DNA from 4 places in the Lysinibacillus sp. NPDC095746 genome. Region 2 is predicted to be linked to each of the others. Evidence: riboswitches for the same ligand, from Rfam matches in the RefSeq annotation. Region 2 holds a riboswitch; each other region holds the start of a gene.
What was found. Region 2 has a riboswitch for cobalamin ahead of ACIQ7N_RS13055 (FecCD family ABC transporter permease). Riboswitches for the same ligand answer to the same signal wherever they lie in the genome.

Region 1 (8,239 bases), on a different contig from region 2:
GGAAAACTATCAAGAGAAGAAGTTGCAGATTGGGCGTCAGAATATGTATTGCAGGATGAACCAAATATCTCGGATGAGACTGTTTGGGAGCTTCTTAAAGTTGTTTTTGGAGTCGATTTACTAGATAGCCCAGATGAATATTTACATGGAGAGCAAGACATTAAGGATTGGATAGACGAATATTCAATTAGATAATGAATGAAACCTTGATGTTGGTTTGAAATAAGGTTTAACTGTTAACGGGGACAGCCCGCTTCAAAATGACTAAATTGAGTTGAGATTATATCACCTCTCTTGAAGCGAGCTTTTTTCTTCTCATCGGAAAAGTGAAACGTGTTTTTCGTGTAGTAAAGTTTGTAAAAAAAGCTAGTTGTAATTGCTTTGTCGCAAGAACAAAGGTTTTAACGGATGAAAGAGAGAAGAAGATCGAAGACATCGAAGTCGGGTGTTTGATATGGTATGGCGATTAGTTCAAAACGAAAGTGATGCTTTAAATATAGAAATTGATTATAACGCAGGTATATATGATGAAAACGACATACAGAACTTTATAGATAGATTTCAATATTTACTACAGGTATTGATAGAAAACAGTGACATACCTATTTGCAATCTAGAGTTGCTTTTACCACAGGATATTGATGTTTATCAAAACACATTGGCTGTGAAAAATGTGCCGCCTATGACATTAGATCAGCTCATTGATGTTATCGTTTGATAAAAGCTATCTTATTACTACAAATTGCACCGAACATTCATACGTATATTGATCTAGTACCTATCGATTTTGGTAGTAAAGCTATTGTACAATTGGTATGTACAAAGGAAAAGGAAGGGGAAACTTTCCACATTTGTAATCCTGTTCAACTGGAATGGAAACCGTTTGTTGAATATTTGAAACAGAGCGGTCATCCTATTAAAATTGTAAATACTGAACAGTTTATGAACTTATTTAAAGACGATTCATTGTCTGATAAACAAAAATATGCTTTGGAATTAATGGTGCCTTTACTAGAAGAAACAGCTGAAAATTCTTTATCTATCCCAACGTGTCAAGATACTCAACGTTTTTTACAAGAAGTTGATGTGGTATGCGAATTACCTAATGCAAAGTTTGTATCTAATTTGATAGATTACGGATCTCGATTAGGTTTTTTCCCCGCTAGCAGAGAATATACTACGGTTGAATGATTATTCGCCGTGGAAAAAGGGAAGCCTTAATCTGAAGAAGCATTTTGAAGAGCAAACGAAAGTTTGCTCTTTTTTTAGTAAAGTAGCAGTGTATTTCACTCTGCTACAAATGTTTATTTAATAGAAATTTTTTGATGAATCCATTTGAGTAGTCACTTCTTTTGTTTTCTATTGAAAGATCCTTTAGCCTTGTGAATTACTCTATGGTGGGTCGGACAAACAATCATGATGTTTAGGGGAGAATTGTTTTAAGTTAACGAGAACTCTTCAATTTGATATCCCTAGAAGTGGTGGAATCAATAGAAGTGTTAATATTTCGTGTAGCAACTAACAGAATGAAGATAGTAGTCGATGAATTTACTTTCATTGAGAACGAAAATAATTGATTAATAGAAGTATAAAAATCTAAATGAACGTCTATATTGTAATTAAGAATTACGATTGATTCAAACGCTAATTTCAATTATCTAAAGGAGTGAAATAGTATGAGCCACGACCAATATCATGAAGAACATGATAATATCTTACATTACTGCTTCACATACAGCTTAGAGGTTAAATACTACTACATGATGGTGAAAGAACTGAAAAAGGGACGTAGAATTCAGGCCATTCAGTTAGGAGATAGACAATTATTGATATGTTCATATAAACTACCAAATTCAATTGATCTATGTGTACAGATTCCAATTGTATCATCTGTTAAACAAATGCCTTTAAAACTGTCCGGAACAAGCGAATAGGAGTTTTATAAGCATAGTACTAAAAATTCTGAAAACGACGAAAGAGCCTAAGTATAGGCTCTTTTTTACGTACATAGGCAACGACTCTACAGATTGATACAATCAATAATTAATAATTTTAGAAATTTAATTTAAAGTAACAGAGTACTTCATTATGCTATAAATGTTTATTTAACATTAATTTTTCAATGAACCCATTTGAGTATGTTATTTCTTTTGTTTTACTGTTTAAGGATCCTTTAGCCTTGTGAATTATTCTATGGTTGGTCGGACAAACAATCATGATGTTTTGGGGTGAGTTGTTTTGAGTTAACGAGAACTCTTCGATATGGTGTCCCTCGACAACTGAGACTCCATAAATTAGATAAAACAAAGACGATATCACAACAATAGATGGACACGAAGCTTCCTAAAGCCTTTTTGGCAGTAGGGAGCTTTTTCGGATAAAGAGTAGTTGAAAATAGCCATATATAGATTAGAGACTTCTAAAAAAATTGCCATTAAGACTCTTGCAAAACATAGTTAAGTATAGTTAACTAAACTAAAAGAGAATTAAAATAGGAGTTGAGATGATTGAGGTTTTTTGAAGGGGTTTTAATTGCAGTTCATATTTTGTGGCTTTGTTCTTTTCTCTTTAGATTTGATGTGAAAGTAAAAGTAATCACTAATGTCATCGCGCTTATTCTTTTGGTTATTCACTTGGGGCTTGAGGGTTACCGATGGCAAATGGGATTAACCTACATTTTATTTATTCTTTTAACTGTATTCACAATGAAGCCATTCATAGAAAGTAACGTAGAAAAAGCCACAATTGAAAGAGCGAAAAAAAATAAAAGGAAGGTCAAGAAGCTTTTATATATTTGGTTTATTTTCATTTATTCGTTCAGCAGCTTCGGTTTAGTCACGATCATGCCTGTATTTCATCTTCCAAAGCCTTTAGGTCCTTTTGAAGTAGGTATGAACTCAAGGTATTTGATAGACGAATCGAGACATGACTCGGAACAAAAAGGTCATGAATTAATGATACAAATATGGTATCCAGCAGAGGTAAAAGATGATGCGAAGGATAGTCGTTATGAATCCTTTCCTTACGAAGAATGGTCGGGGACAATGGAATTCATTTTTTCTGTTCCGCGTTTTTTATTTGAGTATTTGAAGTATGGACAAACTAACAGCATAAAAGATATAGCAGTATCCAATCAAGAAGATAAATATCCGGTTCTATTATTTTCTCACGGCTTTGGCAGTACTAGAATGCAAAGTTACTCCCAAATGGAGGAATTAGCAAGTCATGGATACTTTGTTGTTAGCGTTGACCATATGAATGATGCAGCCTATACGAAGTTCCCAGATGGTCGGGAAATCATGAATCAAACAGACGCATATTCTTATTCATTTACTATTGAAGACGAAAAAGATGTTAAAACACGATCAAAAGATATGAGCTATTTGCTAGATCAATTATCAATGATAAATGATAAGGATCCTCGAGGTTTGTTTACTGGAAAGATGGACATGGACAAAATCGGTATATTTGGCCATTCATATGGAGGTTCGACAGCTGCTCAAGCATTGTTGGATGATAGCAGGATTTCTGCAGGAATCAACATAGATGGACCTTTACATGAACCGGTGGCCATCTCAGGTTTTGAACAACCTTTTATGTTTATTTTAAATGAAGACTATCTCTATCTATCCGATGAAGAAATTCAATATACGAATATCACCTCGGAGGAATTTCAAAAGTATCATAATAAAATTACAGAGCTTGCTGATTTTCACTATAAAGAGGGAATAAAGGGAGACACTTTTATGCTTACTTTTATCGCAGGAGATCATTATACTTTTACAGATTTCCCCTTCCTATCTCCTTTATTGTCATGGAATATTGACGTAAATCAATTTCATCAAGTAATGAATCGATATATATTGGCTTTCTTTGATCACTATGTGAAAGGTGCAGATTCTGATGTATTGCTTACTAAAGAGAAAATGGAAGATAAGTTTTACTATTATAAAACTAATATAAAAAGTGATTTAACGGATGAAAAAATAAATAGCTAAGTTTTGTTAACTGAACAGTTGTTTTCTCCTCCGTGTAGGACATCCAAAAAGAAAAACTCCTTTATAGTAGATGGAGGCGATTGCTTGTCCACCTACTATAAAGGAGACTATATCTTAACGCTCATTGTCTTTTTTAGTCTCGACAATCTTACTTAATGTATCAAGAACATTTTTTAACTCTTTTAGACTTACTTTCGAATAATATTTTTCTACAAGAATGTCGTCAATTTTTTTTAGAAGCTGATGAAACTCTTTGCCCTTATCCCCAAGATAAATAAAGGTCTCTCTACGGTTGATTGAATTCTCTTGACGATAGATCATTTTCATTTCTTCGAGCTTTGAAATTACTTGGCTAACTGCACTTTTGGAAATATCAAAATGATTTACGATATCTTTCGCAATGACCGGCTCATGGTGAATGATATAAGACATAATAATTTCTTGTTGAGGCGTTAAGTGAAAGTTCGCTAGTTCCTCAACCTCTTTGGTTTCTTGTAAAACTAACAACTTGAATTGTTCGAATTTTTGATTAATTTTGTCTGTAATTATTAAATAGTCATGCACAGATGTATCATCCCTAATTCATTTTAAAGGTTTATAATTAAGTTGATTTTACTTAACTATTTATATATTTGTCAATTATTAAAGATAAAAATTTAACTATCTCTAATCATAGTTGTTTAAATAGAACCTTACACATTTGATTCATTACGTAAATATAATATTTCGCTTTCTAGTCATAGAAATATACAATTCCACTAATATATTGACACAAAAACTACTTTGACGTAGATTTAAAGTAATTGCATAAAAGCATTAGGTGCCCATTGCGGGAGAATAGGGAATAAAGTGAAAAGCTTTAGCGGTCCCACCACTGTAAAAGGGAGTTTCATAGAGAATGCCACTAGCATCGTTCTGGGAAGGCTCTATGAAATGTTGAAATTGAGCCAGGAGACCTGCCTATCTGCTTCGGTTATATAGACGATGGAAAAGTCTGTAGTTTATTTGTTATGGAATAAACTACAGGCTTTTTATTTTTTCTCTAAATCATTCTTCAAGTTACAAGGGCAAAAAAGAAAGGGGAAATTTTCAATGCAATTATTACAACAGACGATTCACAACATTCAAAGTGCTGACTACAAAATGATGGAGAAGGCACGGGAACGCATAGATGCACTTTGCAAGCCACCTAGAAGCTTGGGGAAACTGGAGGCCCTTGCTGTGCAACTATCCGGAATTACAGGCGAACTATTTCCTGCGATTGATAATAAAGCAATTATTGTCTGTGCAGCAGATCATGGTGTTTGTGATGAAGGGGTGACATCTAATCCACAAAATGTGACAGTCTTTCAAACATTAAATTTTCCTAGAGGAGGAACTGGTGTCTGTGCTATCGCAAAAATCACAGATGCAAAAATTGTTACAGTTGACGTTGGCGTAAAAGAAGATATTCCTCTTGATGCTGGTGTTATCGTAAAAAAAATTAAATATGGCACGGACAATATGGCAAAGGGACCTGCTATGTCAAGGGAAGAAGCCATTCAATCTATTGAAGTAGGAATTGAAGTAGCTACGGAAGAAATAAAAAATGGGATAAATGTACTCGGGACAGGTGAAATGGGTATTGGTAATACAACACCAAGTGCTGCCATATTATCGGTTCTTCGTGAATGTCATCCGAATGAAGTGACAGGCTTCGGTGCAGGTGTTGGACCAGGGGGGATAGCGCATAAAGTACAAGTCATTTATGATGCTATTGCATTAAATAAACCAAATCGCGATGATGCTATAGATATTCTTGCAAAAGTTGGTGGATTAGAAATAGGCGCTATGGCTGGGGTGATACTTGCTGCCGCTGCACATCGTAAACCTGTTGTTATTGATGGTTTTATTTCTACCATCGCTGCCCTTATCGCTTACGAACTTGAACCTAACGTAAAAGACTATATCATTCCTTCGCATGCCTCTGAAGAACCAGGTGCAAAAATTGCCGCTGAAATGCTCGGAGTTGAACCGATGTTACAGATGAATATGCGATTGGGGGAGGGCTCTGGTGCAGCTTTAGCCTTTCCTATTTTGGACGCAGCGTGCTCTATGATGAAAAATATGGCTACTTTAGAAGAAGCAATGTTGCTGTTGAAAAAGTAACTTTATTTGCAGATCACGGTGTGTGATAAACGAAGTCATGGATAGAACCGTCAAAATCGTGGATAGAACAGCCGAAGTCGTGGATAGAACCATCAAAATCGTGGATAGAACAGCCGAAGTCGTGGATAGAACCATCAAAATCGTGGATAGAACAGCCAAAGTCGTTGAATAGAACGGTCAAAGTGATGGAGAGAACCGCTAAGAAAAAATGAATTTAAAAATTCAAGCCCAAATCTCAGATTTGGGCTTTTATTATGCAACAGTATAACTATGCTCGATTCAACTTCCGTAACGGTAGACGCCATTTCTTCATATATGAAAGTATTCTAAGTACTGTGATCACACCAAATAATACATATAAAAAGATATCCCCTGAAAATAGTTGAAGTCCTATGATAAGCCCGGCTAATGCTGCCCAAACACCATAGATTTCATCGCGGAGGACTAATGGTTGTCGTCTAGCTAATAAATCACGAATAATTCCACCACCTGACCCTGTTAAAACAGCAGCTACAATAACGGCACTAATAGGCATGTCGAGCTTCACAGCATAAAGGGCACCTTGAATCGCAAATGCCGATAATCCAATAGCATCAGTGACATTGCCCCAACGATGCCAATGCTGAATGAGTCGATGTGGAAATAAGAAAAAGAGCGTAATAGCTGCAATGGCAATTTGGAACATTCTATCCTGCCCCCACAGTGTTGTTACAGGTAAACCTATAAGTAAGTTTCGTATAGCTCCACCACCAAAAGCAGTTACGATACCGAGTATATATACACCGAATAAATCGTATTCTTCCTCCATTGCAATTATTGCCCCGGAAATTGCGAAGGCAATTGTGCCAATGATACTAAAAACCTCCCAAGCCAACCCTTTCACCCCTTATGTGAATAAATCATTTTATGTTGTTGTGGATTAGTTACTGTATCTACAAGTTTTCGAAAAAAAAGCATCGACTTATAATTTGGAATTATCAGATACTAAATAATTTATTATAGCAAAATTAAAAAGATTAAGTTCGTAATTTAACTTCTTTTCGGCAGAAGTATTCCAGCTCTATAGGTGGTGAGATGAATGCGGATTTAAGTTACTTCAGGGTATCCAAACATCTGTGCCTTGGCACAAAAGACATCGCTAAAAAGAAATGAAAGCCTCCGTCGGATGTCACGCAATTATGAGTCATAATTGATCTTAGTACTTAATAAAATTGGCAAGCTTTGCAGGCAAGCTCGCAAATTGTTAAGATAAGATTTGAACAAATGTGAAATGGAGAAGAACAGTATGACTTTTACAACCAATTTATCAGAAGAAACACTAGCATTAGCTGCTAAAATAGAAGAAAAGGTACGCCCTTTTCATGCAAAGGTAGAAGACATGGCGTTCTTCAATCAACAAAAAGTGCTTGCCGCGTTCCGAAAGCATCAAGTAAGTGACTATCATCTACACCCGTCTAATGGTTATGGCTATGATGATGAGGGGCGTGATAATCTAGAACGAGTTTATGCAGAGGTCTTTGGAGCGGAGGCTGCCATTGTACGTCCGCAAATTATTTCTGGTACACATGCAATTACACTTAGCTTATTCGGAGTACTACGTCCGGGTGATGAATTACTTTATATTTCGGGTCAGCCTTATGATACATTACAATCAATAGTTGATGGTGGCGATAAAGATACTGGCTCGTTAAAAGATTATAAAATCGGTTATAGCCATGTGGATTTAATCGATAATCAAGCGATCGATTGGGAAGGTGTTGCAGCTGCAATTACACCAAACACAAAAATGATTGCTATCCAACGTTCGAAGGGCTATGCAACACGCCCATCCTTTACCATTTCGCAAATTACAGACATGTGTGCAAAAATCCGTGAATTAGCACCGGATGCAGTTATTTTCGTTGATAATTGCTACGGTGAATTTGTTGAGGCACAGGAACCGACAGAGGTTGGGGCTGATTTAATAGCAGGCTCACTCATTAAAAATCCTGGCGGTGGCTTAGCGAAAATTGGTGGTTATATTGCTGGCCGTGCAGATTTAGTAGAAAAATGTGCTTATCGTATGACATCACCAGGTATAGGTGCTGAAGCAG
Region 2 (8,239 bases):
TGTTTCACCAGCTGCCAAGAGTTTTTTCATATTCGATTGTGAAATAGTTTTTCTTAAAAGTTTCTTTGAAACCGAGAATTTACAATTTGCTGTTTTATAATTTGAACAACCGTAAAAAGTGCCATGATCTATGATTGATCCTTCGCAAAGAATACATTTCCCAACAACTGTTTTTCTTTTATTATATTTTTTAGTATACGGATTATTTGCAGTGATTTTATCGACTGCATTTTGATTAAATGCCCATTCCTTTTCACGTTTGTTAGCATCTGAAATCAATTTGTCAGCAAGCTTTTTTACTTGTTCTATAAATGCTTTAGGAGAAGCGTTGCCTTCACCTATTTCAGATAGTCGTTGCTCCCATTTGGCTGTCATGGAAGGGGACGTTAAGATACTTTCACCAAGTGCCTCAATGAGTAACATTCCTTTAGCCGTTGCGAAGACTTGGTTTTTCTTAACTTCGATATAGTTTCGATCTTTTAATGTACCAATAATTCCAGCGCGTGTAGCTTCAGTACCTAATCCTTCCGTTTTCGATAGGACCTTTTCTAATTCCGCATCTTCTAAATGTTTACCCGCTGTTTTCATTACGGTAATCAAATTTCCTTCAGAAAAACGATTTGGTGGCTGGGTTTCACCTTTTTTTACGTTCGCTTTCGCAACGATACCTTGCTCATTTTCATGTAATAGGGGGAGCAGTTCATCTTTGTCTGTAGGTGAGTTATCTTTAGAATGATAAATAACCTTACGCCAACCTTCTTCTATTAGCACTTTGCCCTTAGAGATGAACTCTGCACGTTTATCAACAAGTGAATGAATCGTTGTGTAAGAAAATATGGCATTGTTGTAATGTGCTGCAATGACTTGTCTTGCAATTAAATCATATATTTTTTCTTCTTCTGGACTTAGCTTTGCTACGTCTGGTATTTGCTCAGTAACAATAATTGCATGGTGATCGGTTACTTTTTTTTCATTCACATATCTTTTATTATTCATAATTGAACTTGTCGGTGGCGGAAGAAGACCTTTGTATTTATCAATTTTACTTAAATGCTCTAGTATCTTTGGTAGTGTTTTGGCTTCTTCATTCGTTAAAAATTGTGAATCAGATCTTGGATAGGAAACAACACCCTTTAAATAAAGTTTTTGTAAAATATCCAGCGTGTTTTGTGGTGACAATTTATAAGCTTTGTTTGCTGTAGCTTGTAATGCAGATAAGTTGAATAACAATGGGGGAGCATATTCCTTTGTTTCTCTTTTAATACTATTAATTTCTACATTTTTATTGAGACAGAAATTAGCAATCGCAATAGCTTGTCGTTCCTCTTGAACTCTTGAAATGTTATCTTTATGCCATTTTGCTTTTAACAATTTTCCATCGAAATCAAACTCTGTTTCTACTTCCCAAAATGGTTCTGATTTAAAATTTGCAATTTCATGCTCTCTTTTTACTATTAGTGCAAGTGTAGGTGTTTGTACACGACCAATTGAAAATACATCTTTCACGCCATTTCTTTTGAGGAGTACCGTGTATAATCTGGATGTATTAATACCAATTAGCCAGTCTGCACATGAACGACTTAGTGCTTCAAAATAAATATCGCGTGTCTTCTCTTCTGGTAGTAAATTAGCAAACCCATTTTTTACAGCGTTTTCTGTTAAAGATGATATCCATAGACGTTTCATCGGTTTATTAACACCGCATACTCTTAAAATGGTACGGATAATCAATTCACCTTCACGCCCAGCATCACCACCAATAATGATTTCTTCAGTGTCTGATCTTTTTACTAAACTTTTAATTACATTGAATTGTTTATACTTTGACTTAGTCACTTTATATTCAAATCGATCTGGAATAATAGGTAATGTTTCTAATGTCCATTTTTTCCATGTAGAATTATATTCTTCCGGGGCTTTCAGTTCACATAGATGTCCAATCGCCCATGTGATAAGTGCTCCAGCTGGAAAGTAGGTGTTTGGCTTAACTTCGAAATAACCCGGTTTTTTTGTAAAAGAAAAGGGGGCAGCTAATTTTGCAGCCTGGTCTGGTTTTTCTGCAATTACTATTTTCATATGCACTTCTCCTATTAATAATAATTACAACTTTATGTTTAATAATTATAAATGAATTTTAAGGATAACGGTTATATTAATATTTGTGTCCATCTTTTATTAAGAACTCTAAGTTAGTCTTTTAGACATTTTAATTCAGTCAAATTTAAAACACCGGATTATCCACACTGATATTAAATATAGAGAAGAAGGCGATTACTCATAGTGTACTGTGAGGAATTTGTATAGTATGGTAAGATAAATCACTATCTAAATTTATTTATTTTTCTAATAATAATTAATGTTCAATAGTTCTGTTTTATAGCTATTAATAGCTCGTTTATCACCACTTTTACTTGATTGTAATAAATAATATAATTGCTATCTGGAAAATATTCTGATATTGTTCCTCTTATAACTTAATAAAATATTATTTTGTTGGTGCGAATGACTTGTTCGTTTGCTTAAAAGGGAAATCGGTGCAAATCCGGTGCTGTCCCGCAACTGTAATGGAGAGTCTATACAATATGTCACTGTAGCGAGCTATGGGAAGGCGTATAGATGATGAACCTAAGCCAGGAGACCTGCCAATAAAAGTCAACAAACTTACATAGAACCACGAGGATGGTTGTAGTGACTGGGAATCGACACCCTTTATTTAACTATGACATCCTCTTGTAGATAAGGGGATTTTTTTTATGCCCTTTGATTTAAGAGAGGAGAGCGTTTTGAAGAATCCAACAACAAGAAAAATTAACTTACTTTTAGTCGTATTAACGGGTGTCGTTCTAATATCTATGACGTTAGCGATAATGGTAGGCTCTGTGTCTATTACACCTAGTATTGTATGGCGCATTATTTTATCGCATATCCCGTTCAACCCACTTGGCATTACATTGGATTGGAGCCGTTCACAGGAAATCATCATATGGCAAATTCGTACTCCCCGCGTAGTACTTGCCATAATAGTCGGAGCGGGGCTTGCTATTTCGGGTGCTGCTATTCAAGCTTTAGTTCGTAATTCAATCGCGGACCCCTATATTTTGGGGGTATCTTCCGGTGCATCTGTCGGGGCTACATCTGTTATTTTACTTGGCACTTTTTCATTTTTAGGTATGTATGCGCTATCATTTGCTGCTTTTATAGGTGCGACAATTGCAGTACTGATTGTGTTTTTCTTAGCACGAGTTGGGGGACGAATTTCAGTTGTTCGCTTATTATTAGCCGGAATTGCCGTGTCACTAGTTTTGTCAGCAATGACGAATTTTATGCTGATGATGACGAAGGAAGAGGGAGGCATAAAGGCAGTGATCTATTGGATGATGGGAAGTTTGGCCGGAGCGAAATGGGTGAATATAATGATTCCGTTCGTAGTTTTAACGATCGTCTACATAATTTTACGTCTACATGCACGCCATTTGAATTTACTTTTACTTGGCGAAGAATCTGCTGTTACGCTAGGGGTTAATTTAGAGAAATTTCGATTGCTACTAATTTTAGTAATTTCCCTATTAACAGGTGTCCTTGTTGCTGTAAGTGGTGCAATTGGCTTTATTGGCCTGATTATTCCACATATCGTACGCATGATTGTCGGCTCAAATTATAAGTTTGTACTGCCAGTTAGTGCATTAATTGGTGCGATATTTTTAATATGGGCTGATGCAGCTGCGCGCATTGTGATTGCACCTGAGGAAATGCCGATTGGAATTATTACGGCTTTATGCGGATGCCCATTCTTTATATGGATGTTGCGTAAGCAAATGTATTCATTCGGGGAGGAGAATTAAATGGTATACGTTGCAAAAAACGTTACTTTTGCCGTGCAGCAGGTGAAAATATTAAACAATGTTTCTGTACATATTCAAGAACGCGAGTTTGTAGGCATAATTGGCCCTAATGGCAGTGGGAAATCGACCCTATTAAAAAATATGTACCGTATGTTACAACCTCAAGAGGGAGAAGTATTTTTATTTAATGAAAATATTTACAAGCAATCTTCAAAGGTGGTAGCAAAGCAACTTGCCGTCGTAGGGCAGGAAACACCAGTGCTATTTGAGTTTACTGTTAAGGATCTTGTGGCAATGGGACGTACACCGCATAAAAGGCTTTTGGAAGTAGATACAAAAGAAGACCTAGCTATTGTTGAGGAATCGATGCAGCAAGCAGGGGTACTGCATTTAAGTGAACGTACTTTTAGTTCCTTATCTGGAGGTGAGAAAAAACGGGTCGTTGTGGCAAGGGCATTGGCGCAACAGGCTAAGGTCATGGTATTAGATGAGCCAACGAATCATTTAGATATTCAGCATCAACTCCAGCTCATGGATTTAATACGGGGCTTGCCGATCACGGTCATTGTAGCCTTGCATGATTTAAATATTGCAGCAACTTATTGCGATAAAATTTATGTTGTAAAGGACGGAGAAATTGCGGCATATGGAACTCCGTTTGATGTATTAACACCCTCATTGCTACAAAAGGTGTTTAGTGTACATGCGGAAGTTAATGTCCATCCTGTCACGAAAAAGCCGCATATTTATTATATATCTGAGCAATTTTTATAGTTAGTTAAGAGTTTTAGATTTCTTTCCATAGATGAGTTAGAAAAAAGGAGAAGTAGACATGAAGACATTAAAAAGCGTATGGCTTGTTCTTGCAATCGCAATGCTAAGTATGTTAACAGCTTGTGTTAGCGAGGAAAAACAGGAATCATTATCGAAAAGCGAACAAGTAGAACCAGCAAAAGCTGGAGCAACGGAAGTAACGGTTGACAATAACGATACGACACAAGTCTATTCGGAAGCACCAAAAAAGGCCATTAGCTTAAATCAGCATGTGACAGAGATTATGCTAGCGTTAGGCTTAGAGGATTCAATGGTCGGAACAGCATATTTAGATGATGCAATTTATCCACCGTTACAAGCAGCGTATGAAAAAGTTCCAGTATTAGCTGAACAATACCCAACAAAGGAACAAGTGATTGATACAGGAGCAGATTTTTTATATGCAGGCTGGAAAAGTGGGTTTAGTGAGAAGGGTGTCGGAACACCAGAAGAACTAGAAGCACTTGGCATCCACACTTATTTACATACATCTTCAAGCATTAAAAATCCTAAGTTAGATGATATTTTCGACGATATCCGCAATATTTCCAAGATATTCCATGTGGAAGAGCGTGGAGAAAAATTAATTAAGCAAATGACAAAAGATGTAGAGGACATTCGTACGAAGCTTCCGCAAGAGGAGGGTAATTTACGTATTCTTGTATTTGATAGTGGTGAGAAAGAAGTTTTCACAGCTGCACAAAACTTCATGAATGAACTTGTGACAGTAGCAGGTGGAAAAAATATATTCGGCGATGTTGAGTCTGGCTGGACAACCGTTTCAAAGGAAGATGTAGTTGAGCGCAACCCTGAAGTTATCGTTGTAATTGATTATGGTTCAACTACTGCTGAAGAAAAAATTAATTTCCTAAAAAATGATCCGGCACTAAAAGAAACGGAAGCGGTAGTAAACGGGCGTTTCGTTATTTTACCACTATCAGCAGCATCTGAAGGTGTTCGTGCGGCTGAAGCAATTCGAATTTTGGCACAAGGATTTTATCCAGAAAGCTTTCAATAAAGAAGAAGAGCTAGCCATGTGCTAGCTTTTTTCCTAGGAGGGTAAAAATGACTATAAATGCTTTTAGCCATAATATTCCTGAAAAAACATTTGCTAAGTTAAACAGAGAAGGTGAATTTACGCGTCTTGCTGTGAGCCCTGGCATTATCAACAAACATTATACACCCGCACAATTTCAAACAATCGCGGAGGTAGTCGGAGTGAGGGGGGCTATTAAATATTCTGCGTCCTACAGTATACTACTATCTATACCGACAATAGAATTAACGACGGCCAAAAGGAAGTTGGAAAAGGTGGGCTTATATATTGCAAAGCAAGGTCAGATTGTAGCTATGAAGGCTTGTGATTTATGTGATGGCGATAAAATGGAGGCAGCACAGATTACAGAGGAGCTGTACCAGCGGCTGGAAGGTTTGGAAGTACCCAGCAGAATTTGCATTAATATGAATGGCTGTGCATCAGCTTGCTATAATGCCGTTTATGATGATATTGGGCTTGTATATCAGAAAGATAGCTTCGATGTATATTTAGGCGCTGTTCCAATGGGTAAACATGCACAGGCAGGGGAGCTATTTATGAAAAAAGTATCTGTACAGCATATCGAAAATCTTTTACAGGAAATAATAAGAGTCTATCAAGAACGTGCTTACCAAAAAGAACCCTTTTATAAATTTTACAAGAGAACAAAAGATGCAGACTTTTGGCAAACGATAAAATGCTATGAAAATAGTTCCGCGGATTCTAGTAGGGTATGATGAGCAACATACAAACAATTCGTAAGTTGATTGAGAACGGCTAGCCGACGGAAAGGTATGACGTGTGGTTGATTTCCGTTCCGACTGGGCGCTTTGTTGTTGCCGCTTCGCTTTCGCACAGAAAACATCCGCTGCGCTGCAGGGTCTCGGGCCAACACGATGTTGGTCACGAAGGCGTTATCACAGGATGTGATGCTTTTAGCCTTCGTTCCTCTATTGCTGATCCCCGAGGAGTCGCCCAGTCGGAACGAAGGTCAACTATTTACATTGTAGACATTTTAACAAAGTCATCCACAACTTTTGGTGATGAACCATTTAATTGAGCATCGAATTTAGACCATTTTCTACTCGTTAAGCCTTTTGCCATTTAATCCTTATAATCAGATACCTCCATCTTTCAGCTAAATTGGATCATCACCATCTTCCAAAATGAAAGTAGGATAGCGTGTTCGATAGTGAACGTGCTATCCTATTTTTATGCGCAATGGATATTAAAGAAAATGACTATGTAAAGTCATTATTGATCGTTAGAAGATAAAACCTATAGTGAGAGGCGTAGCATAGTAGGTAGACAAAGTGACTATAAATTAATAAAAGGAGCTATGAGATGAATACTATTAAAGAAATTGGAAGCTTATGTATTACTGATAGCGATGGCTACATTATTAACCATTCAGACTGGGATAAAATCAACCCAATTTTTCATCCTGTGATCTACGATGTGGTTAAAACGTATTCCACTCACCTTCAAGATGATTTACATAGTGTATACATAAGAGGATCCATTCCAAAAGGGATAGGTATTGAAGGCGTAGCTGACTTAGACACAATAGCGGTTACAAAGCAAAACCCTAATAAACAACAGGTAAAGCGGTTAAAAGAAGTAGAACAACAATTAAATCAAAAACATACTTGTGTAGATGGTATTGAACTAAGTTTCTACTGTGTAGAAGATATTTTAAATACGTCATCTTTTTCAATCATTAGTTTCATACTCAAAACCCATGGCATATGTGTGTTTGGAGAAGACTTGATACCTCAATTACCAAAATATAGAGCTGACGAAGCTTTAGCAAATGACCACCTTATTCATTTACAAGGTCAAATTAAAAATGCCTGTAATGATCTTCAAGATAATTCTGATACGGATGATATGAAAGATTGTTGCAAGTGGATTATGAAAATTTTAGTAAGAGCAGGACTTGCGCTTGTCATTACTAAAGCAAACACATATACAAGGGATTTATATCCTGCTTATAAATTATTTTCGGACTATTTCCCTGAAAAGGAAAACGACATGAAAAAAGCACTTGAATATGCCATAACACCCATAATAGATGCAAACCTATTGTTATCGTTTTTAAATGACTTTGGAATGTGGTTGGTTAGTGAAGCTGATAAATGGTTACAATTCTATAATCCTAATAGAGAATTAAACATGAAAATATTATCTAATGAATAACTTACGAAGTTCGAATTCATGTTAGTAGCTACAAATAAAATTTAGCTTTGTTGATTCCATATACAGAAAAAGGTAATCACATCTTAGTCATGTCTTAAATGAGATTACCTTTTATTTTTTAGCATTTTAGATTTTAGAGCAATCGTATAAAGCAAATTATTCGAGATGGATTGTTTTTCTACTTATGTTGCTCTACAATTGAGCCCAATCAAATATTTTTATTTATTGATTTGTCTTTAAATTCTTTCCGATATATTGGATAATTTTGCGAAGTTCAGTAGATGATGGGCGTCCAAATGGGCTTGTTTGTTTTTGTTGATATAGCAGTTGTCCATTTTCATCAACAAGG
Region 3 (8,239 bases), on a different contig from region 2:
CCAAATCTCAGATTCTGTAATAACATCGCCAATTAAAGAAGGGCTGTAAATATCTTCAATGACTGCCCCCTCAGCACCAGCTGCCATCGCTAGCTGATTCCCCTTTGTATTAGCAAAGAATTGATAAGGAACCCATGGCTTTTGCTTTGTTACAACAGCACCTGTAAATGTTAAATGATCACGAAGCTTCACGATTAAATCCATCGGTGATAGCATTTTCCCTGTTCCCGATGCTGGACACATATTTGTACAGCGTCCGCACTCTACGCAGGAATATAAATCTAACATTTGTTTTTGTGTAAAATCTTGAATACGTCCAACACCAATTGCCGGAATATCCTCTTCATCTTCCGCATTTTCTAATGCCTCAAAGTCGATCGGTGTTAAAGTACCTGTACGATCTAAACGATTCATGTACACATTAATCGGGCTTACAATCAAGTGGAAGTGCTTCGATTGTGGTACATACACTAAGAATGTCAAAAGAATTAATAAGTGTGCCCACCACATTACATAGAACACAACAGCCGCTGCTGATGCTGGTAAGAAACTAAAAATAGCAGCAATGCCAGAAGCAACTGGCTCTGTATAAGTTAGTCCTTCACCATGCCAAATTATTCCCATACCATTTGCAAGTAATGTGGATACCATTAATCCACCAATGAAAATTAAGACAAGACCATTTTTCCAGCCTCGTTTTAGACGTACTAGCTTTTCTACATAGCGTCGGTAAAATGCCCACACAACAGCCACTAAAATCATTAATACCACAAGCTCTTGGAAAAATGTAAACACACTGTAGAAAACACCAAGCGGTAAATGTGATCCAGGTGCTAACCCCTTCCAAATTAAATCAATGGCACCTAGCTGCACCATCAAAAATCCATAGAAGAACATGACATGAATTAAACCACTCTTTGGATCTTTTAATAGCTTGTTTTGGCCAAGTACATTGACCATAAGATAACGAACTCGTTCTTTAACACTTTCATCAAATTCAATCTTTTTCCCCAATTGCACAAACTTATAGCGTGTTTTTAACAGATAGAAGAACAATCCTACTGCATAAAGCACAACCACGACTGTTAGAACAATGTTTGCAATTACTAATGGACTCATGGTTGGTCCCCCCCTTAGTTTGTCGTAACTTTCTCTCTTTGTGATAAATTTGCTAGCTCATACGTAAATGTACGTCATTCCATCATTATATTCCTATTCTAATAAATGAGTGAGCATTCAGTCAACATAAAACGGAAATATTTCTGATAATTTTATATTCTTACATTTTACTAGAAAAAATGCCAACCTAAATTTTAGAGCGTTCTAAAACACTAAAGAAATTTATTTTTAATATAAATTTGTCTTCTTTTGTAGTATTTACATAGTCAAAAAAGCCGATTTGCATCATGTTAAGATGGCAAATCGGCTTTTTTCAGTGCGCTAAATTTCAAAGTAGCTATTTTATTCCAAAACTAATATATGCGTTTAGCAAAGCGTGGGGTTGATTTCCGTTCCGACTGGGCGCTTTCCTGGGGGCGTCCGATGAGCCGCTTCGCTTCGCTGCAGGGTCTCATCTGTGACGCTGATCCCCGAGGAGTCGCCCAGTCTCCACTCCAATCAACTTATATCAAATGTCATCAATAACTTTTGGTAATAAGCGTAATTTGTGCAAGTTATTTTTTAAAGACATTGCCGCTTCGAATGTATTCAACATCTGCGACATTCAATCGGAAATTCACAACCCTTGCAGCTGCAAATAAATAGTCAGATAGACGGTTTAAATATTTTTGTACAATTGTCGGTACATCTTCGATTTCCTTCATAAGCGTTACCATTTGACGCTCTGCTCGACGTGCTACTGTGCGAGCAATGTGTAAGGTTGCAGCTGCTGGTGCACCACCTGGTAAAATAAAGCGCTGTAACGGCGGTGCTTCATCTGATAATGCATCAATACGCGTTTCCAACACTTCGATTGGCTGCTCTGTTAGCTTATAATGACGTTCCTTCATAACGTTAGCAAGATCGCCACCCGCATCGAAAAGCTCATGCTGAATTGTTTCTAAATCCATTAAAATATCCTTAAATAATTCACGATCTAGTTCACTAACAGCCTTACCAATAAAAGAATTTAATTCATCAATGGCCCCATACGTTTCAACGCGTAAGCTATCTTTATCAACGCGTCCACCGATAAGGCTTGTTTTCCCTGTATCGCCGGTTTTCGTGTAAAGCTTCATTCTCTCATCTCCTAAAGTTATTTTATAATTTCGCCTCCGCTGTCGCGCAGGGCATTATTTTCATTTAGCAGGTGTATCTGCTGAATGAAGATAATTTTTTATTGCCTGTACAGTTGTTTCAAAAACACCTTTACCGATAATCTTACCTACATCAGTAATGGGACCTCCATACAGCATTTCTTCCCCTTTTTGTGTAGCTGCAATTAATAAACTATCCGTAGCAGTACCTGTCGCAATTGTACCACTAAGTTCATCGCGAATATTTTCCGATTGCAATGCCTTTGTTTTTGCCTCGGTAGCCGTCATCATTGCTTGAAAAAACGCTTCTTCTGATAAACAACCATTAACAATAACCCACGTATTTATAGTACCAATATGTGGTTCATCTTGTCTTTCATGTGTACGAGACACATCAACTGCATTACCTACTCCGGCCGTAACGGCAACTAGGACGCTGCCAAAGGTAGCTTTATATTCATTAATAGCTACAAGATTTGTTGGGACAGCCGTTAACATGACGACGGTACTTGTAGATGAAAAATGCTCCTTTAGTAGAAATTCAGCGACCTCTCTCTTTACATCATTAATGACATAATCTATTGGTACAGAGCGATTTAACAGACAATCATACCAACCAATACCCGGATTATGGACAGCTGAGGACACTGTTTTTAACGGAAACTCCGATTGAAGTTTAATATAACGATCTGTAACAGTGAAATTTTCTTTTGTAATGACAGCACGCTGCTGCTGTTCAACTGATGCTGGCATCATGGTGATTTGAGGCTTTGGAATTTCTGGATGTGCATAAGTTGCAACTCGAGCTTGATAGACGTCTTCGATTTGCGAAGCGATTAATACTTCATGCGGCGCCCCCAATGCTCGCATCCGCCCCTCCTCCATTAGCAATAATTCATCACAATAGAGGGAGGCTAAATTCATATCATGCAGTACCATAATAACGGTCAAACCACTTTCGATTGCTTCCTTTCGCACCATATCTAAAATTTGACGTTGATGAGCAATATCTAGATGGTTCGTTGGTTCATCTAGCAGCAATATTTCAGCTGTTTGTGCAAGAGCTTGGGCTACAAAAACTCTTTGCTGCTCACCTCCCGACAAAAATTCCATCGGTGTCTGTTCATAGCGTTTCACACCAGTTTGCATCATGGCATGTTGGACTGCTTGTTCATCGCGATCAGTCCAACTTGAAAAGAAGCCTGTTTGATGTGGATAACGCCCAAGTGATACTGCCTCCCGTACACTGTTAGAAAAAGCATTAGCATGTAATTGTGGTAGCACCGCCATTTTTTTTGCTAATGCACGAGCATTGTAAGAGCTGCTACTTTTACCATCTACTAATATAGTGCCTGCAGTTGCTGGCAGTATACCACTTATTACTTTTAACAGTGTGGATTTCCCGCTACCATTCGGCCCTAAGACCCCTAGTATTTTACCTTTTTCAACTGAAAAACTTATATCCTGGACGATAGGTACGTCTTCATAGCCGCCGGAAAGATGTTCAACAACAATCATGCCCGTACCCCCTTGCTTCTACGTTGCTTGTAAAAAATGTAGGAAAAAACCGGTGCCCCAATAAATGCAGTAATGACACCAATCGGTAGCTCTCTTGGCATAATAATTGTTCGTGCTATTAAATCACAAATAATCAGCAAAGTTGCCCCATTTAAAAATGATAATGGCAATAAGTGTCGGTGATCAGAACCCCAAACCATTCTCGTCATATGAGGAACGACTAAACCAACAAAGCCAATCGTTCCAGAAACAGCTACCGCAGCTCCTGTCAACATGGATCCACCCACTAAAATAATATATTTACTGCGCTTAACATGAACACCTAAATGCTTCGCGCGTTCTTCTCCATATAACAGCACATTTAACTCGCGTCTCTGTGTCCAAAGCAAAATGGAGCCTATTATGACAAACGGGATAATCATCTGAACATAAGGCCAACCACGCATCGATACTGAGCCGAGCAGCCATCCGATAACTTGGCGAAGCTCTTCACCAGATAATGCAATCATTAAAGAAATTAAGGAACCTAAAAATGAACTAAATATAACTCCCGTTAAAATTAGAGTTTCCATTTTTAACGAGCGGTCTACTATTCTAGCAAAGCCCATAACAGCTACCATCGTTAATATGGCACCTATCATACTAAAGGTCGGCAATGTAAAATGACCTACTACAGGTATTGATATACTAAAAAAAATCGTCATAACTGCGCCAACTGATGCACCAGAGGAAACACCTAACGTATAAGGGTCAGCCAAAGGGTTTTTTAATAAGCCTTGAAAAGCTGCCCCTGCAATTGCAAGTGACGCCCCTACAAGCCCCGCAAGCAAAACTCGAGGTAATCGAATTTTCCATAAAATATTGGCGGCTGTTTCATCAGCCGCCTTATTCCACAATACTTCTAGCGGAATATGAACCGAGCCTATCGCCACGCCACACCAGATGCTAATAATTAGAAGCGTTATTGCTGTTACATAGGCTACAATTTTTTTACTCATTTAAACGCCTCAGGGTAGACGGCCTTCCCTAATTCCTCAAGACCATCTGCTAAACGAGGACCTTGACGACTTGTTATATTTTCATCCACTTGTACTATGGCTTTATTTTTCACGGCAGAGATTGTCTCAAAGCCTGCACGTTGTGGAATTTTCGTTAAAATATTAGGTACGTAATTATATGCCACAACAATGACATCTGGATTTTTTGCGATAATTTGTTCAGCATCAATTTTATACCAGCTATTTGAATCTGCTGCCACATTTTCGGCATGAATCATTTCTAACATTTCATTCATAAATGTACCTTTACCAGCTGTATAAATTTCTGGCTCATCAGACGACTCTACAAAGACTTTTTTCGCCTCAACACCGTCAAGTTTTGTTTCAACTTCTTTAACTTTTGCCTTCATATTTGCAACAATTTTTTTAGCCTCTTCTAGTTTTCCTGTTGCACGACCAAGCTGTTCAATTGTTGTGTAAGTTTCATTAAAGTTTTTTGCATCCGCTACAACAAATACTTTTACACCTGCCGCCTCAAGCTGTTCAATAGCTCCTTTTGAATAACCCATACCCGACGCATGCGCAAAAACGATATCCGGCGTTAAAGCAATAATTTTTTCAATATTATAATCCATACCGCCAACCTTTTCTTTTTTAGTAACCTCTGGTGGATAGTCGTCATTATCTGTCACACCAACTATTTCATTATTTAAGCCAAGGCCAAATAAAATTTCTGTGTTACTCGGAATGAGTGAGACAATTTTTTCAGGAGGTGCCTCTAGCGTAATATCCTTGCCTGTAGCATCCTTTATCGTCATTGGGAATGTTGCTTGGTCTACTTTTGTTGTCCCTTGTTGCTCAGAAGATGACGGCTTTTCATTTGTCGCCTCTTTTGTATTACATGCAGCAAGTAAGCCAATAGCCAAAAATGCTGATAACCCTATTTTCCAAATTTTCTTCATGTGAATCCTCCTTAGTCTATTTGTGCATATAGTTGTTATTGTTTTTCTGATTTATCGATACGTTTTAGTTTTTGATCATCTAACATTGTAGGGGTATATCAACATCGCGAACTTCTAACCAACATTCGCCCATGTTTTCAAATTTATCGACATTCATCTTCCAAAACAAATACCCCTCATCAAAAAATAATGAGGGGGTCAAATTTGCACAAAAATACATATACAAAATCCACCATCCTATCCTCGTAGGCTACAACGTGTTTTCTATAAAGGCAGGTCTCCTGGCTCGTGCTTCATACGCTTTTTCAAGCCTTCCCGAAATTTTCAGTGGCGCAGATTGAAAAAACTCACACATACAGTGGCGGGACCGCATCGGAATTACACCGATTTCCCTTTTCACTTTACTTAAGTAAAGAACCTTTATAATATTCAGTTGATTTTATTATACATGAAAATGAAAGAAGTCGCCTCCATTCGAGACGACTTCTAAACAATCCATTATGCCTTGGCATAATTGCGTCCGGGATTGGCTTTGTGCTTAGGCCTGCGTGATGCAGGTCAGTTAGCCGTTATCGCATGGATGCGATGATTTTAGGCTAACATCCCATGTGAACTTCTTTCCGATTCCGTGACATTCGCCAATATGATGTTGGTCACTCAGTCGTCGCCACAGGACGTGGCGTTCTTAGACCGAGTTCCTCTATTTCAGCAGGTTATTTGGACACTACCCAAATAAGTTAAACTATATCCGAAAAATACTGTACCGTTTTCATTGGTGCACCCATTTCTCGCAATGCCCATGTATTCTCTAAATAAATATCTGCTAGCTTCTCATATTTGCCGCCGAATTTTTGTGCCCATTCGACTGCTACCACACTTTCATATAAATGCGCCATTTTCTCTGCGACCTTTTTTGCTTCAAACGATTTTGTTGCATCATCTAAACGACTAAATGTTTGCAAAGTTGAATCTAGTTTTGCTAATTGATCCACAACAATTTCAACTAATGGACTGCCAGCTAGTTTTTCTAGACGTTCTTCCATGACACGAATAAACATTTCGTGCGCATGAAACTTATCAACTAAGCGAATGAGCTCTAAAGCTAAAATATTCGCAGTCCCTTCCCATACAGTAAGTACTTGTGCATCTCTTAATAACCGAGGTGTAACAAAATCTTCAATATAGCCGTTTCCGCCATGTAATTCAATGGCTTCACTAGCATAATGTACAGCTTGCTCTGCCGTTTCTTTTTTCATGATCGCAATATACAAGCGGTTTAAAATAATATCTTCTTTATTCCCTCGCCCACTAGTTACTTTATCGTACAGCTGAATAAGATCAAAAACTGTGGCAACTTCTACATGAAGCTTGGCAGCGAATTTCCCTAGTGTATCCTGGATCATAGGATATTGTGTTAAAGGTTTACCAAAGGCATGACGATTTGTCACATAATGCTTCGCCTCTAAATAACCGCGGCGCATAATGCCGATAGAAGCAACCGCATTGCAAATTCTTGATAAATTAAGCGCCTCCAGCATATAGTAAATCCCTTTATTTGGGTCACCGACAACATATGCTAGTGCACCATCAAATTCCACCTCACCAGAAGGCACTGCTCTAACGCCAAGTTTATCCTTTAAACGCCGAATGCGCAGGTTATTAACTGTGCCATCCTCATTTCGCCACGGAACTGCAAACAATGTTAAGCCCTTTGAGCCTGCCTGAGCCTCTTCCATGCGCGCCAATACCATGGTTACTCCACACATTCCTGCGTTAGATGCAAAATATTTCTCCCCATATAAACGATACTGATTGCCGTCCTGTCTTGCCTTCACAACATTCGCTCCAACATCAGAGCCACCTTGACGCTCGGTTAAAAACGTAGCCCCCTCATATAGCTCTGTCTCTCCTGTTGCACAAACATGTGGTAAAAAGCGCGCTTTCACCTCGTCACTTGCATAATGATCAAGGAGATAAGCCGTTGCCATTGTTAACGTAACAGGACAGTAAAAGCCTGGCTCAGCATGTGATAGTATATAGCCTTGAGCAAAGCTATAGACATAGTTACCCTTTCTACCTAATTGCGGAATATCCTTATGCACATAGCCAACAATGCCGGTATTGTATGTCTCTTCAATTGTTTTTTTGTAGCCATCATTGACCCAAACCTCTGACACTTCTTCACCATAGGCATTATACCTTTGTAATCGAGGTTCACCCTCTCTATCAGTATGCTTGGCTCTCACATCAATATCTCCAGCACAAAGTTCACCAAAATCTGTTAGCTCACGTTTTGCATAGTCCACAAACTCTTTATCTAGCATCATTTCTAAAACTTTATGAAGTGTATCATTTTCGTTAAAAAAGTTTGTTGTTTTCATTTCTTCCCGCTGTAAAACTTTCATGCTATCTCACCTCTTGCCCCTTCAAGGATTGTTTTAGTATTTTGCCCGATGCATTTCGTGGTAACGCTTCCACACGTTCAAAGATGCGTGGAATTTTATAT
Region 4 (8,239 bases), on a different contig from region 2:
ACGGAAAAATTTATATGAAACTAGATGTTAATCGTTTTTGGTTAAATCGATTAAAAACCTATCCTTATTTTTCAGAGTTACTCCAGCTTTGTGATGTACTTTCCTCTGAGTGTGAATCCATTCAAAACGCTATTCATGAATTTTTAAATTTAGATATTAAACGTATTCCTAATGGTTTTTATGAGCTATTTCAAACAGAGCCGGTTTCATATAAAGAAAAAGAAAATAGAATACTAACGGTTGGCCGATTAGATGCTCCTGAAAAACAAATTCTTTTAGCAGTCAAAGCATTTTTAGCTGCACAACTTTCAGATTGGGAATTTCGGTTAGTAGGTCCCATGTCAGAGGCGTTTAGACAGGAGCTGCTGAACGTACTTGATGGAAACCCATTTGCGGCACGGGTCATTATTTTGGGACCGATTTATGATAAGGTGCAATTGGAGGAGGAGTATAGAAAGGCTAAAATTTTTTGCCTTACCTCTTTAGTAGAATGCTATGCTCATGTATTTGCTGAGGCTGCAAAGAATGGTTGTTACATTGTTTCGACTGATGTAGATGGGGCTTTGGATATTACTCATAATCAACGCTATGGAACAATTCATCCGACACATGATTGGGAAGGTGTTGGGCAGACATTGCAGCAAGTAACGAAACAGGAAGCTTTACTAGGGGATACGTGTGAACATCTCCAAGCATTCGCAAGGGCGGAATTAAATTGGAAGCATATTGTGCAAAAGGTGGCACAATATTTAGGGGAAAAGCCAAGTTTAAATTAGGTCGAATAGAAAGGGTAGATCATCTCTATATAAAAAATCCCCTAGATTTTTCATCATCTAGGGGATAAACCTTCATTTTTTTGAAAACTTAAATCTTGCAGCTATTACACTACCTTCAACTGAAAAGTCTATTGTTCTTAAAAGTTCGTTTTTCAGCCCAAGGGTATATCTTATTTTATTTCAAGTGTATATGGTTGAGTACTAGCTTTGCCGTAATATTCACTTACTTCAATATAGTAAGTGCCTTTATCCAGTTCGACTGTACCTACTTCAGCATCTCCAGCTCCGTAAAGATCTAAAGTTTCAACTGTTTTTCCTTTTGCATCAATAATACGGATGACACCATCTAGTGCTTTTTCTGTTTGAAGAGAGAAGGACACATTGCGTTTGCTGTCGTTATTAAATTCAAAATAGTCCTTATCACCAAATGGAACACCAGCATTTAAATATTGAGTAGCTACCCATTTATCATCTTTTTTCGTAAGTACAGTTGGTTTTGTCGGTATACCATTAACTAACTTAGAATCTGCATCCTCATCTTGTTTTTTATGATCAAACAAAGTTAAAGTATATGGCTGGATTGATACTTGTCCTACATTGCTTCCGTTAAGAACAATAAAATAACCGTGATCTTTTTTGGCTTTAAAAGAAGTATTTACATCTGTTGTTCCTCCAAGACCAAGTAGCATTTGAAGTAGGTCTTCACCTTGTCCAAATGGTATTTCAGTAGCCATTTCATGTGGATCGATTTCCATATTACCATTTGTATCTTCTATAATAGAGCCTGAAAATTTCAAGTCATTTTGAAGTTCATTAGGTAATTGAGCTAGCTGTTCTTTAGTATATGGTACAGAAGAAATAAGAAGACTCATGACTTCATCTTTCCCCTGTTGTTTATAGTAGTAGAAATCAGTATCATCTTGATAAATGAGATGATCTTTATAAGTAATACCAGGTTTTATCGTTGTTGCAGTGGTTGGTGTGTTATTACTTCTATTATCGTCTTCTGGAATTGCTGCCATTTTACTAGTTTTAAGTGTATATGGTTCAGCAGAACGATCACCAAAATTCATCACTTGTACTACATATGTTTTGTCCTTTTTCAATGCAATTGCCTTTGCATCGTTTGGATCACTTGCTGATCCAAAAAGTAGACTGAGTAACCCCATATCATTCGTTAATGAAGAAACTGGGATTAATTCATTTGTTTCCTCATCATATTCGAATACAGTACCGGCTGGAGATTGGTTTAAACCCTTTTGAATTTGGAAACCATATACGGCATCTTCTTTAGCTGTAAATGCGAAGTAATCTTGATCATCTTCTGTTTGGAAGTATGCTTTTTGATCTTTACCAATATCAAAACGAATTGCTTGGCTCATGATTTGGTCAACATTTTCCGGTTGTCCCATAGCATCTGGATTCATGAATATATTCATGAAATCATTTAGTTGATTACGTTTCTTTGCTTTATACTCCGTTAAAGGTAAAATTTCCTTTTGTACGTTGTCTTCTTGCATTCCGCCATTTGATGAAAGTCCGTCTTCATCCTTAGGAAGGGTAACGACTTCACCTTTTAATGTGTAAGGAATGATGGATTCACTAACAGTTTGCTCAGTTTCAATACCGCCGCCAAAGAACATATCAAGTGAAAAATTCATACCGTTTTCATTAGATACGCTTATTACATACTCTTCCTCAGGTACAGCATCGACAACTAAGTTGACGCCATCGCCTTTATCCGTGCCGTAAGATGCTCGGATTGGGTAGGCCTCATTTAATCCTTCATCATCTTCCTCCTCTGACGGAACATTAACTAAATCTTCTTTTAGATAAAGCTCCATAGAAGCAGAAACACCTGGAATCCCAGCTAAATCAAATTTCAGTGTCGTTGGTTCATTCACTGAAAATGTAAAATAATCTTTATCACCTAGATGATCTTCAGAAAGTAGGGTATAGTTTTTCCCGGCTGTACTGAATGGGAATTTTTCAATCTTCGCCATATGTTCCATATCTAAAGCATCAATTGGTAATTTTTTAGTTGTTTGAGCCGTGAATACGTAGTTTGAATTACCTTTCGAGCTATAGCTGCCATTATGATCTTTAACGCCAATAAGAAGGGTTCCTTTTTGATCTGCTTTATATAGGTATCCTTCTTGCTTGCCTACACGTACATCATTGACGTTAATTGGTTCTACTTCTTTTTTATTACCTTCAGGGTAGAAGTATAAATCAAATGCATAATCATATTTGTCTGCACCTTTTAATGTCAGTTGAGCATACTCATTTGCATCTAGCTCCACCTTGTACCATTTCTTTTCGTCTGGTAACTTGAATTCACCTTTTTCAGTATTTACTATATCTTTTTTAAGGACTTTTGCGTTTTTCAAGCGCTCTTCTTTTGTTTCAGAATACTGTTTTGGTAGATTATTAATATTAAACTGTAATGCTTTCACAGGATCTACAAGGCCATGTCCATATGTCAGATCATAGCCCTTTTCACCTAAATCCTTTGCGGTCATTTCGAGAATAGCTTCTATTTCATAAGGCTTTAAATTTGGATATTTTGATTTTAGTAGGGATGCCACACCTGCAACAACAGGAGAAGCCATCGATGTTCCACTAAATTTTACAAAGGATGATCCTTTTTTCTCATCATGAACTGTACTGTAAATGTCTTCACCTGGAGCTACAAGGTCAACTGATGGACCATAGTTTGAATAGCTTGATAGTTTGTTTCTTTCATTCGTAGATCCTACACTAATAACGCCTTCGAATGAAGCAGGGAAGAAGTATTCATCTGTCGATTCATTTCCAGCAGCTGCTACAACGGTAATGCCTTTATCAATCGCTTTTTGAACAGCTTCCTTCACTAATGGAGATTCTCCATAGCCGCCAAGGCTCATATTGATAACATCTGCGTTTTGCTCAATCGCGTAAAGGATTCCTTGTGCTATGAAGTAATCGGTAGTACCTTCTTTTCCGTTAAATACATCAATTGGAAGAATCTTAGCGTTTGGATTAATCCCATGGCCTCCAATCCCATTATCTTTTGCTGCACCAACAATTCCAGCCACATGTGTTCCGTGGTCGTTTGGATAAGGATTATTGGCTGGGGCTGCTGCATTATATGGCGGTAACACTTGAGATTTTAAATCTGGATGCTTAAAATCCACACCACCATCGATAACGGCTACTTTTACATCATTGTTGCCTGCTAATTCTAGAGCTTTATCAATTTGAAGTAGACTCAAATGGTACATATCCTGTTTCTTTGGATCTACTTCTGTGCCAAAGGAATGATACACGTAGCTTGGAGATACTTTTTTAACTCCTTTTTGTTTCACATAGTATGAAACTGCTTTTTCCAAATCTGTTCCTTTGTTCAGTTGGATAACATCGTATCCTAATGAAGGAATAGAGCGGATCACTTTTGCGCCAATTTTTTTGTGCACATTCTTATCAAGACCGGAATGTTTGACGATAATCGTATCCTGACTAATCCATTCTTTTTGATTCTTAGATGTTTGATCCTTATTGCTAGCTACTTTCACTAACTCTTGGTTCTTCGCTGTTTTTTGTGGCGCTTCAGCAAAGGCAGAAGTAGCAGGAACCATTAGTGCTGCAGATGCTACTAAAGCAACTGATTTTTTCTTCCAGTTTTTCAACTGTTTTCCCTCCTTGAGTGTGCCAAATATTTGTGACATCTATACTAATACGGATGACTGATAGAAAAGTTTCGTAATAAGTATATATTTTTCCAAAATCACCACTCTTCTCATATTTATCCCATTATAAAAATATGAGAAGAGTGGTCGAAACATTCTACTCGATTTGTGAGATGGGAGTAGGAGCACAGATTCAATTAACTATGAACAAATTATCTTAAAGCTGCTCAAGAAGTCTGTGCAAATCTTCCTTCGAACGAGGCATTTTAATGTTTTTTTTAAATAACTTTTTCTTTTGCAAGGCAATGGCCATTTCAAAGACCCATGGTCGTTCAAGATGGGCTCTTTCAAGCAAATCTTCTTGGAAGAACATTGCAACTGGATCTCCATTATAAATAATTGTCCCAGCTTCCATCACGATTATTTGATCTGCCCATTCATAAGCTAATGAAATATCATGTGTTGCCAGTAAAATTGTTCGTTCACCGTTCTCTAATGTTTCTAAATACTGTAAAACTTGTGCACTATAATAATTATCTAGTCCAGCTGTTGGTTCATCTAATAATAAAACGGATGGTTCCATTGCAAGTACTCCTGCCATTGCGACACGTTTTTTCTGTCCAACACTTAAAAAATGGATCGGTTTATCTAGCAATGCTTCGACTTCGGTTTGAGCGACGGCCCACGCAATTTTCTTTTCAATTTTTTCAGTTGTCCAGCCAAGATTCAAAGGACCAAATGCAATATCTTGCTTAACTGTGCCAGAAAAAAGCTGATTGTCGGCATCCTGAAAAACAATACCAACCTGTTGGCGTAATTGTTTTAATGCTTTTCTACTATAGTTCAGGTCATTGCCACAAAAGGATATACTTCCAGCGGTAGGCTTCAAAATACCATTTAAATGCTGAAATAACGTTGATTTTCCAGCTCCATTATGACCAAGTAAAGCGATTTTTTTCCCCTTTGGAATTTGAAGTGTAATATCTGTTAGTGCATAAGTTCCATCTGCATAAGCGTAGGATAAATGTGTTAAATCAAAGTATAAATCTGTCATCAGAAAAAACCTCCATAAATGATGAGGAGTATAAAAATAGTAGCAATACCTATCCAATTTTTCGTGTTATAGATAACATCGTTTTGCCAATAAACAGTTTCGCCTCCACGGGCTTCCATCGCATTGTTTAGTTCACGACTGCGTTGGAACATCTCGACAAATAAAGCTGCAATTAACATTGATACCGAACGAAGCCACTGTATAGGGGAGCTGTATCCTAGACGAGCCTGCTGGGCAAGATGAATTTTTTGCATACTATCTAAAAAGATAAAAATAAAACGATACGTTAGCTCTACTAGCTCTACAAATAGAGTTGGAATTCGCCATTGTCGAAGCACGTAACAAATAGATTGGACTGATGTTGTGAGAATTAAAAAATACAAACAGCTAATGCTGCCAAGGACGATGAAAAAAAGCTGTTGCGCTGTTCCGAGGCTCGCTCTGCCGATAAAAATCGTCCAATTATTAAGTGAAAATGACCAAATATACGTTGGTAACGTGCTAGTTGTTGGCGCTATAGAAATTAAAATTGACACTAAACTTGATAGTAAAAAAAATCCGGGTAGCAATAGCAATTTAGCGTAATATTTTGCAGGGATTTTTGCACCTAAAATGATAAAAGCACTCATCACAAAAAATGTAATGAGTGAAATTCGTTCATCTCTCATGATAAGCGACAATATAAGTAGTCCAAGGGATAACGTCATTTTTTCTAACGGATGAACAGACGCTAATTTATTCAAATAAGCATACTTATCAATGAGTAACATCGCTTAACCCTCTTTATGTTTGCCGCGCATTAAGCCAATAAAATAGCCGATAAATCCAGCGCCAATAGCAGCTTGTAATGCGAATAATAAGCTTTCAATTTCACCACTTGGTGGCTCCCATAAGCTTTCAAACCATGGCTCGTAGTTAGCATCAATTTCACTAATTGCTGCTTCCGCTTCGCCATCAGCCCCTTCGAACTCTGCACCTTTTTGAATAAATAGGGGGATAATTGCTAGAAACACAACAATGGCTAAGAGCAGTAGGTTTTTTTTCATGTTAGTGTGCCTCCTTTGTTGAGAAAACACGTAGAGTTTTTAATTCACTCACATTGTATTTTTTCAGGAAGTTCATAACAATCACTGTTAAAATTCCTTCACTAACAGCAAGAGGAATTTGTGTTAGCGCAAAAATACCAGCAAATTTTGTGAATGAAGCCATAAAGCCTCCGACCTCAGAAGGGAAGGCAAGAGCTAGTTGCACTGAAGTGACAACATATGTACCTAAGTCACCAAGCATTGCTGCTAAAAAGACGGCTACTGAAAATGATAATCCCATTTTTTGTGAGCCCTTAAATACATAGTAAGCGATAATAGGGCCCATAATTGCCATAGAAAAGGTATTTGCCCCTAATGTTGTAAGCCCACCGTGTGCTAACAGTAAAGATTGGAATAATAATATGATTGTCCCGATAACACTCATCGCTAATGGTCCAAAAAGAACTGTTCCAAGTCCAACTCCAGTTGGATGTGAGCAACTCCCTGTTACAGAAGGGATTTTTAAGGCAGATAGTACAAAGGCAAAGGCACCCGATAGCCCTAATATCATTTTTGTTTCAGGATTTTCTTCAATGGTTTTTCGAATAGAACGTAATCCTAAAATAATAAATGGAATCGATATGACCCACCAAAAAATCGCCCATTCAATTGGCAAAAAACCCTCCATAATATGCATCGCAAATGCACGATTTGGCACGAATAAAAATGCCAATAAGAAATAACTAAGCTTCCAACCTGAAAATTTCAAGAATCTCTCCTCCTAGCTTTTAACTTTTTCGAATTAGTATGCGATCGATCCAATTTGGCCTTGGCGTAATTGTAGCTGCCGCTTCGCTTTCGCTACAGAAAACATTTGTAGCTGCCGCTTCGCTTTCGCTACAGAAAACATTTGTAGCTGCCGCTTCGCTTTCGCACAGATAAACAATGCGTCCGGATTTTGAATTGTGCATTCCTTTCAAAGTCCGTGACATCCGCCAGAGGCTTTTTTTCATTCAGTAGGTGTTTTGACCCGGTTGGAACCATATCTGTACTCATCTACCTGGAGACGGATTCTCTTCTGAATGAAAAAAGCACTTCTCCGATAGTGGAAAAGTGCATAGCTAAAAAAGCAAATAAAATTCTAATCTGCTAAGCCGCACACCCATCCTCGTAGGTTGAAACGATCACATATTTTTCGGCAGGTCTCCTGGCTTTAGTTCAACGTTTTATAGGTCTTCCCATCCTTTGGACAGTGACATTCTCCATAAAACTCCCTAGTACAGTGGCGGGACCGCGCCGGATTTGAACCGGCTTCCCTTTTAAGCGAAAAGCTGAACAATTCGCACCGAAAAAAGATGAAGTTGTGAGATTTCACGACAAAGTGTAACATGAATTTCCATATATATGCTATCATTTTTATGAAAAAATTTAAAATTGATAGTCTATATCGAAAATTTAGATAAAACAAAAAAGAATGTCGCGTTTTTCTATAGAATTTTAAAAAAATTGTCACAAATTAAGAAAGTAATGTTGAAATTTTAAAAAAATAAGCTATGATAGAAACAGTTTTAAATTACATGAAAATTCTTTCAGCAAACGCCTTTGTAGCGAAAGTGAAGTGTTAGCTATAGAAGGAATGCTGATTTAAGTTCTTTTCAGTGGGTGTCAAAACACCTGAACCTGCTGAAAGAAGTTAAAGCCTCCACGGCTGTCACG

Region 1: linked by a shared signal. The riboswitch ahead of cobT (nicotinate-nucleotide--dimethylbenzimidazole phosphoribosyltransferase) and the one ahead of ACIQ7N_RS13055 (FecCD family ABC transporter permease) in region 2 are both predicted to bind cobalamin.
Region 3: linked by a shared signal. The riboswitch ahead of ACIQ7N_RS10250 (ABC transporter substrate-binding protein) and the one ahead of ACIQ7N_RS13055 (FecCD family ABC transporter permease) in region 2 are both predicted to bind cobalamin.
Region 4: linked by a shared signal. The riboswitch ahead of ACIQ7N_RS21985 (energy-coupling factor ABC transporter permease) and the one ahead of ACIQ7N_RS13055 (FecCD family ABC transporter permease) in region 2 are both predicted to bind cobalamin.

What each region holds. Positions count from the first base shown of each region.
Region 1 is NZ_JBIWGL010000006.1:2,046-10,284, forward strand. It holds gene ACIQ7N_RS06000 (DNA-binding protein) at 1-195, shown strand, start outside; gene ACIQ7N_RS06005 (hypothetical protein) at 455-718, shown strand; gene ACIQ7N_RS06010 (Rossmann-fold NAD(P)-binding domain-containing protein) at 715-1,191, shown strand; gene ACIQ7N_RS06015 (hypothetical protein) at 1,677-1,934, shown strand; gene ACIQ7N_RS06020 (alpha/beta hydrolase family protein) at 2,508-3,998, shown strand; gene ACIQ7N_RS06025 (MarR family winged helix-turn-helix transcriptional regulator) at 4,113-4,562, opposite strand; cobalamin riboswitch at 4,800-4,976, shown strand; gene cobT (nicotinate-nucleotide--dimethylbenzimidazole phosphoribosyltransferase) at 5,091-6,146, shown strand; gene ACIQ7N_RS06035 (trimeric intracellular cation channel family protein) at 6,415-7,020, opposite strand; gene ACIQ7N_RS06040 (methionine gamma-lyase family protein) at 7,432-8,239, shown strand, end outside.
Region 2 is NZ_JBIWGL010000016.1:17,678-25,916, forward strand. It holds gene ACIQ7N_RS13050 (DNA topoisomerase III) at 1-2,076, opposite strand, end outside; cobalamin riboswitch at 2,478-2,661, shown strand; gene ACIQ7N_RS13055 (FecCD family ABC transporter permease) at 2,853-3,842, shown strand; gene ACIQ7N_RS13060 (ABC transporter ATP-binding protein) at 3,843-4,616, shown strand; gene ACIQ7N_RS13065 (ABC transporter substrate-binding protein) at 4,675-5,673, shown strand; gene ACIQ7N_RS13070 (precorrin-3B methylase) at 5,721-6,428, shown strand; gene ACIQ7N_RS13075 (nucleotidyltransferase) at 7,036-7,890, shown strand; gene ACIQ7N_RS13080 (peroxiredoxin family protein) at 8,113-8,239, opposite strand, start outside.
Region 3 is NZ_JBIWGL010000011.1:63,916-72,154, forward strand. It holds gene ACIQ7N_RS10230 (heterodisulfide reductase-related iron-sulfur binding cluster) at 1-1,119, opposite strand, end outside; gene ACIQ7N_RS10235 (cob(I)yrinic acid a,c-diamide adenosyltransferase) at 1,674-2,237, opposite strand; gene ACIQ7N_RS10240 (adenosylcobinamide amidohydrolase) at 2,298-3,773, opposite strand; gene ACIQ7N_RS10245 (FecCD family ABC transporter permease) at 3,770-4,771, opposite strand; gene ACIQ7N_RS10250 (ABC transporter substrate-binding protein) at 4,768-5,733, opposite strand; cobalamin riboswitch at 5,988-6,170, opposite strand; gene ACIQ7N_RS10255 (acyl-CoA dehydrogenase family protein) at 6,471-8,138, opposite strand; gene ACIQ7N_RS10260 (class I adenylate-forming enzyme family protein) at 8,140-8,239, opposite strand, start outside.
Region 4 is NZ_JBIWGL010000044.1:5,030-13,268, forward strand. It holds gene ACIQ7N_RS21960 (glycosyltransferase) at 1-776, shown strand, start outside; gene ACIQ7N_RS21965 (S8 family peptidase) at 947-4,444, opposite strand; gene ACIQ7N_RS21970 (energy-coupling factor ABC transporter ATP-binding protein) at 4,662-5,498, opposite strand; gene cbiQ (cobalt ECF transporter T component CbiQ) at 5,498-6,268, opposite strand; gene ACIQ7N_RS21980 (energy-coupling factor ABC transporter substrate-binding protein) at 6,272-6,544, opposite strand; gene ACIQ7N_RS21985 (energy-coupling factor ABC transporter permease) at 6,546-7,292, opposite strand; cobalamin riboswitch at 7,704-7,888, opposite strand.